DNA from 2 places in the Halobacillus salinarum genome. Region 2 is predicted to be linked to the other one. Evidence: riboswitches for the same ligand, from Rfam matches in the RefSeq annotation. Region 2 holds a riboswitch; the other holds the start of a gene.

Evidence for each region. Region 2 has a riboswitch for S-adenosylmethionine ahead of MUN89_RS04505 (O-acetylhomoserine aminocarboxypropyltransferase/cysteine synthase family protein). Riboswitches for the same ligand answer to the same signal wherever they lie in the genome.
Region 1: it holds a riboswitch for S-adenosylmethionine, as region 2 does, so the genes downstream of both, metK (methionine adenosyltransferase) here and MUN89_RS04505 (O-acetylhomoserine aminocarboxypropyltransferase/cysteine synthase family protein) in region 2, are expected to answer to the same signal.

What each region holds. Positions count from the first base shown of each region.
Region 1 covers NZ_CP095073.1:1,823,737-1,827,291, reverse strand. Annotated here, with positions in the region: gene asnB (asparagine synthase (glutamine-hydrolyzing)) at 1-1,423, opposite strand, end outside; gene metK (methionine adenosyltransferase) at 1,577-2,776, opposite strand; SAM riboswitch class I at 2,991-3,104, opposite strand.
Region 2 covers NZ_CP095073.1:851,994-855,548, forward strand. Annotated here, with positions in the region: gene MUN89_RS04505 (O-acetylhomoserine aminocarboxypropyltransferase/cysteine synthase family protein) at 1-1,044, opposite strand, end outside; SAM riboswitch class I at 1,164-1,275, opposite strand; gene MUN89_RS04510 (DUF2188 domain-containing protein) at 1,424-1,621, shown strand; gene MUN89_RS04515 (FAD-dependent monooxygenase) at 1,811-3,052, shown strand; gene MUN89_RS04520 (hypothetical protein) at 3,058-3,510, shown strand.

The DNA of each region.
Region 1 (3,555 bases), 970 kb from region 2:
TATGAATGTCAATGTACTGCATCTGGTTGACGAGATCATAAGTATGAACGTTTTCATAAAGAGATTTCGTTATCTCCTTATAAGGAAGGTCCTGACGGTAATCTTTCATCAACGCTTCTTTCTCAGCTTCCTCAAACATTTTCGCATTCCCAATATACCTTTCCTTCAAAGGCGTGGTGCCTCTTTGCAGAAAGCTCTTCCCTTTTACACCTTCTGGGAGAACATCTGCCACACGTCCAATCATTTTCTGCAAGGAAGCAGGGATATGCTGAAAAGCTTTTAAAGATTCCGGTTCCCTGTAAATATTGTACCCGCCAAACAACTCATCGCTTCCTTCTCCTGAAAGCACAACGGTTACATGCTTTCTCGCTTCCCTTGCTACAAAGTATAAAGGAACACAAGCCGGATCTGCGAGAGGGTCATCCATGTGGTACATGATTTTTGGCAGCTTCTGGACATATTCTTCCGGTGATATGATATAAGAGATATTTTCCACATCCAGCTTCTCCGCTGTTTCTTTTGCCACATCCACTTCTGAATAGCCTTCTCTTTCAAACCCAACAGAAAAGGTCTTAATATTAGGATTAAACTGTTTAGCCATGGCTACAATAATAGTAGAATCAATGCCGCCGGATAAAAACGAACCTACAGGTACGTCACTGCGCATATGCTTTTTGACTGAATCAAACATGACATCCTGAATAGACGTAATCCAGTCCGTCTTACTCATGAGCTTCGGCTGAAACGTAGCATGGAAGTAGCGGTGGAAAGAGATTGGCTTTTCCGGTTTTTTGATAAAGTAATGACCGGGTTGAACTTTTTGAATGCCTTCGGTCAAAGTCATAGGCTCAGGAACAAATTGATAACTTAAATAATGCTGAAGAGCATCTGTACTTACTACTTCATTCTGCCTGGCCACAGTAATACTTTTCTTTTCAGAAGCAAAAAAGATGCCTTCTTCTTCTTCCGAATAAAAAAGCGGCTTTATACCAAATGGATCTCTAGCACCGTACAGTGTCTCCTCATGCTTGTCCCATATTAAGATGGCAAACATGCCGCGAAGTTCCTTAAAAGCCTCTTCTCTTTTCTCATGAAACAGGGCAATGATCACTTCTGTATCAGATTCTGTTGAGAACTGAGCCCCTTGTTTTTTCAACTCATCCCGTAATTCGACATAATTATAGATTTCACCGTTAAATACCATCCAATAACGGTCATTTTCATAGCTTAGCGGCTGATGCCCGCTTTCAATATCAATAATGCTTAATCTTCTGAAGCCAAAAGATATATAATCATCGTGAAAAAACCCTTCGTCATCAGGGCCGCGATGAGTAATAACATCATTACGATATTTGAACGTCGCTTGTTGTTCATCATTAGGCAGCGCTGGAAGATCTCTAATCATTCCAATAAAACCACACATAGACGTTCCTCACTTTCTTTTTGCAGTCTAAACTTACGAGATAAAATTATATCATAAAACCTATAAGGCTTCGAGAGCCTTTCTTGGTCATTTTATGTAATATTTCATAAAAAAAACATCGTTCCTGATATTTCTTCAAGAACGATGTAACACTTATTGTTCTAAGAGACTTTTTAACTCCATCGCTTTGTCTGTTTTTTCCCACGGGAATTCTACATCAGTGCGTCCAAAATGACCATAGGCAGCAGTCTGGCGATAAATCGGTCTGCGTAAATCAAGCATCTTTATAATTCCAGCTGGCCTCAAGTCAAATAAATCCCGAACAGCCTTAACTAGTTTTTCCTCGGAGACTTTCCCCGTTCCATTTGTGTTGATGGAAATCGAAACAGGCTGTGCCACTCCAATGGCATAAGCAAGCTGCACTTCACAAGACTCCGCTAAACCGGCTGCTACGATATTTTTAGCCACATAACGAGCAGCATAAGCCGCTGAACGGTCCACTTTCGTGGCGTCCTTCCCACTGAAGGCACCGCCTCCATGGCGGGCGTATCCGCCATATGTGTCTACGATAATCTTCCGGCCTGTAAGTCCTGCATCCCCTTGTGGTCCTCCAATGACAAAACGACCGGTAGGATTAATGAAATATTTTGTTTCCTTATCAATGAACTCTGTTGGAACTACTGGTTCAATAACAAACTTTTTCAAGTCCTTTTTTATTTGCTCCAGTGTGACTTCCTCAGCATGCTGAGTTGAAATAACGATCGTATCCACTCGAACCGGCTGATCATTGTCATCATACTCAATCGTTACCTGTGTTTTTCCGTCTGGACGCAAATAAGCAAGAGTTCCATCGTTCCTGACATCAGCTAAACGCTTCGAGAGCTTGTGGGCAAGCGAGATTGGAAGAGGCATCAGTTCTTTCGTTTCATTATTGGCATAACCGAACATTAACCCCTGGTCTCCGGCACCAATCGATTCAATTTCTTCATCGCTCATCTGACCTTCACGCGCTTCATAAGCTACGTCTACGCCTCCAGCAATATCAGGTGACTGTTCGTCAATAGCAGTAAGTACCGCACAAGTATCTGCATCAAATCCATATTTAGCACGGGTATAGCCGATGTCCTTAATAGTCTGGCGGACAATGGCTGGTATATCAACATAAGTATTTGTACTGATTTCTCCCGAGACGAGTACAAGTCCAGTAGTAACTGTTGTTTCACAAGCTACCCTTGCATTCGGGTCATTTTTTAAAATCTCGTCCAAAATGGCATCAGAAATCTGGTCACAGATTTTATCAGGATGACCTTCCGTAACAGATTCAGATGTAAACAAACGACGATTGGCAGACATTCTCAAAAACTCCTCCTTCTTTCCATGCACAAATTATTAGACGGAACTCTTTCCAGGATATTGATCATTAAGATCTTCACTATATGGAGATTATAGTATCCAAACCATAATCGGATGATTTGAGTAGGTTACAGCTGTAAACAGCTTAGACAGATATTTCCTTATAAAAAGAAAAAACCCTTCCTTACTCGAGGAAAGGGGGTGCTTCCTTTCGCTCTTATCGTCCAAGGAGGTTTTACGTACTCCTTGCTTCAGGTTAGCACCGTGTCAAGATTGACGGGTTGCCGGGTTTCAAAGGGCCTGTCCCTCCACCGACTCTGGATAAGAGAGTTTCCGTTCGAAATTATCGTAACGAAATCCCTTAGTATTGTCAATTAAATGGCTGCAGACTAAGCCATATCTTCCATTAATAGATCCTTTGACATTATGAAAGAAAATTCCCTTACCAAGAACCAAATGACTGCACATTGTTACCACTAAGTTTTATAATCACCATATGAAGCATGCCCGTAAACGTTTGACTTTTTATAAGCACGATCTTTATGTAATCTTTTCATTCCGGGGTCATGTATAATCCCCTGATGCAGATGAATAGTAAACGAAATAATGTCGTTCACATAAGTTAAAGTAAGAAGGAGTTCGGGATGTTTTTATGGATGACTTTCCTTTGTTGATTAGAAGGAAAATTACTCTCAGTTTTTTATAAAATAGCGTGGACTATTAAACACAATGTGTTATACTAATTAACAAATTACAGCATCTGTTCTATTGAAATATTT
Region 2 (3,555 bases):
TCCAAAAACAATGATTGATCCATAGCCGTAGCGCAAATACTTTTCAGCAAGCGCATAAGTAGGGTGATTCTTTAGTCCAGGGAAGTTCACCCACGCTACGCCGTCGTGCTCATTTAAATATTCAGCAAGCTCTAATGCCTGATCGGCATGGTGCTTTACTCGAACGTGCAGCGTTTCCAGGCCTTGCAAAAGAAGGAAAGCATTTTGGGGACTTAAACATGCTCCAATGTCACGCAGCAGCTGCACACGTAATTTAATGGCATATCCAACAGGCCCGACATCAATTCCGAAGCGAATGCCATTGTAACTTTCATCAGGTTCAGTGAAGCCTGGGAACTTCTCATGATTCCAGTCAAAGCGGCCGCTGTCGACAACAATGCCTCCAATCGTTGTTCCATGTCCGCCGATCCATTTTGTGGCAGAATGAACAACGATGTCCGCTCCCCAGGAGATCGGTTTGCAGACGTAAGGAGTAGCAAACGTATTATCAATAATTAATGGGATATGATGGTCGTGGGCTACGTCCGCAACCCCTTCAATATCTAAAACATTTAGACTTGGATTGCCAATGGTCTCGGCAAAGATAGCTTTTGTATTGGGGGTAATAGCTTTAGCAAAATCTTCCGGCTCCGTTCCCTCAACAAAATGGACGTTAATGCCATAACGCGGTAAAGTTTGCACGAATAAATTATAAGTTCCTCCGTAAAGGTTAGAGGAGGTTACAATGTCATCTCCAGACTCCGCGATATTTAAGATAGCCAGTGTAATGGCTGCCATTCCTGAAGAGGTGGCCACTGCTGCTGCTCCGTCTTCTAAGAGAGCAATGCGCTGTTCCAAGGCATCAACAGTAGGATTCATAATTCTAGAATAGATATTACCCGGTTCCGCCAAAGCAAACAGGTCACGTGCGTGGTCTGTATCTCTGAATACATACGAAGTCGTTTGATAAATGGGGACAGCCCGGGATCCAGTAGTCGGATCAGGCTCCTGCCCTCCGTGCAGCAAAAGTGTTTCCGGTTTAAATTCATGAAATGGTAAAGTCATGCGAAATCCTCCTTGAATTTTAGGTAGTCTAGGGTATGGATTTCCAAGGTCAAAAGCTTGAGAGAATATGAAAAGCCCTCTTCTTATCAGAAAGAAGAGGGCGAATAAATCATTTCCTCCTCTCATCTTTCAGATCACAATCGACCTGTAGGAATTAGCACCTTTTCAAGCACGCGCTTGAAGGTTGCCGGGCGTCACAGGGCCTAGTCCCTCCGCCACTCTCGATAAGAGATTGTTACCGTATGGAATTTTTCACTTGTATCGAATTATAAAAGGACTTCGTTATATTGTCAAACTATTTTTTCAATTCCATGCCATGTTTGATTTTCTGTGCTATTGGGAATGGTTTACAAAGCTAATGAAGGAGAGGATTTTACGTATGAAAGAATATAGTGTAGTGCCAAATAAAGATGTTACCGGCTGGATGGTTAAGATTGAGGATGTAGCTCCTGAAAAGCTGTATGATGAGCGGGATGCGGCTATCGCAGAAGCAGAAGAGATCGCTCAAAAAAATAAACCGAGCCGTGTCATCATTATGGACCAGAATCACGAGGTAGAAGAAGAAAGAACATATTAAGCATCTGAGAGTAAATAGTAAAGAAGCGGGCTGTCGAAATAGAAATCGGCAGCCTTTCATTTGCTCCCTCAACAACGTGGTTCTAAGGGGGGAGAAGATTCATTTCAATCCATACTATTAAATACTTGGCGGTTTTAATAGTTTTTCCGCTCCGTTCACGTTACTCTAGTAGAGTGAGGTGAACACGAAATGAACAAGGACTATGATGTGATTATTACAGGGGCAAGGGCAGCTGGTGCCAGTCTCGCTGTTTTGCTAGGAAAGATGGGGAAACGGGTGTTGTTAATAGACAAAGCACAATTCCCTAGTGATACGCTGTCTACTCATCACCTATCCCATGTTGAGTACTTAAAAGAATTAGGAGTGCTTCAAGCTGTTGAGTCTAGTGGACTGAGAAAAATCACACGCATGCGCACCTATATAGGAAAAAGCTTCGTAGAGGGTCCAAGGTCTGCCTACACTATTATTCCAAGACGAAAATGGCTGGATGAAATACTTGTGAATAAAGCTCAGTCTTATTCTTCCGTGACCTTTCTTGAAGAAACAAATGTGCAGGAGCTGATCTGGGAAGACGATGCAGTGACAGGAGTTGTCTTTGTGAATAAACAGGGGCACTTCAACAAAGCAACCGCAGAAATTGTGGTTGGGGCAGATGGAAAGTATTCAGCGATTGCCCGCTGGGTAAAGGCTGGAAGTTACGCGGATACCGCTCCTCTTCGACCGGTTTTTTACGGTTATTACAAAGGAGTGGAACCTTTACCAGAACCGACGACTGAAATTTTTCTTGAAGCTGGTCGGATTGCTTTTATTTTTCCTATGGAGCCTGGTGTTGACTGCTTAGGGATGGAAATTCAACCGGAAGAGTACAAAAAATTTGCCGCTTCCCCTAAGGAAATTTTTGAGAATACATATAAGCAGTTGTATGGGATGAAAAGCCGGTTGAAGGGTGCTCGTCTAGAGCATAAAATCATCGGAACAAGAGGTGTTCCAAACTTCTTCAAGGAACCTGCTGGTAAAGGATGGGTGTTAATCGGGGATGCGGCTCACTGCAAAGATCCAAGTACAGGACTTGGACTGAACGATGCTTTTATGCAGTCCTTTTTATTAGCAGAGTCTATCCAATCACTGGACAGAGGGAGAACGTGGGACAAAGTGATGAACGAGTTTAAAGAACGAAGGGATGCCCGATTGCTGCCGGGATTTCGTTTGACTCTTGACTATATTCAATCTCTCCGTCCCTGGGATAAAAATGAAGAGGCATTGTTCCAAGCTATGGCAGCGAATCCAATGGTTTGGAATAAACTTATCCCAAAGCTTCCGGAATCGTTGCAGAGCACAACACCCGAGATTCCGGAGCTTTACGGGAGCGTAGAGATGGAAGCGGAGGAACTCAAAGAAGATAAAGATTCATTTAGAAGGAATAGGAGTTGAGCATATTGGCATGGTCCAAAGAAAAAGCCTATGAAAAACTGCAAACCATTTATACGGATCAAGTGATGCAGGAAGAAAAACGCCGGATTTTCCAGCAGGTTTACCGGCATTTAAGCGGACATCTTAGTGATTTGGCGGTTAAAAACGGCCTCAAAGAAGATGTGGAGAAACAGCTTAAGTTTTTTAAAGAATACACGTTTATGCCAGGGGATAATTTGTTTCAATCGATGCGTTATGTATTTCTTGTAGCACGAGGGGAGAAAGAGAAAAGTCGAGAGACGACTAGAGGGCACTTAAATAGGATATACCGGGCATTATTTCAACCTGCAGGTTTAAAAAATCCTTATATTCCAGATGCGTTTTGGGATACTCCCATCGGCGTTGCCTGTCTAATTGCAGAAGAAGGGGTGGAAGCCGCATACCCGATACTCGATGAAATTATTGAAGCAGAAAAATAAGCCGAAAGAAAGCCTCTTCTTTCGGCTTCTATTCTTGGCACATTG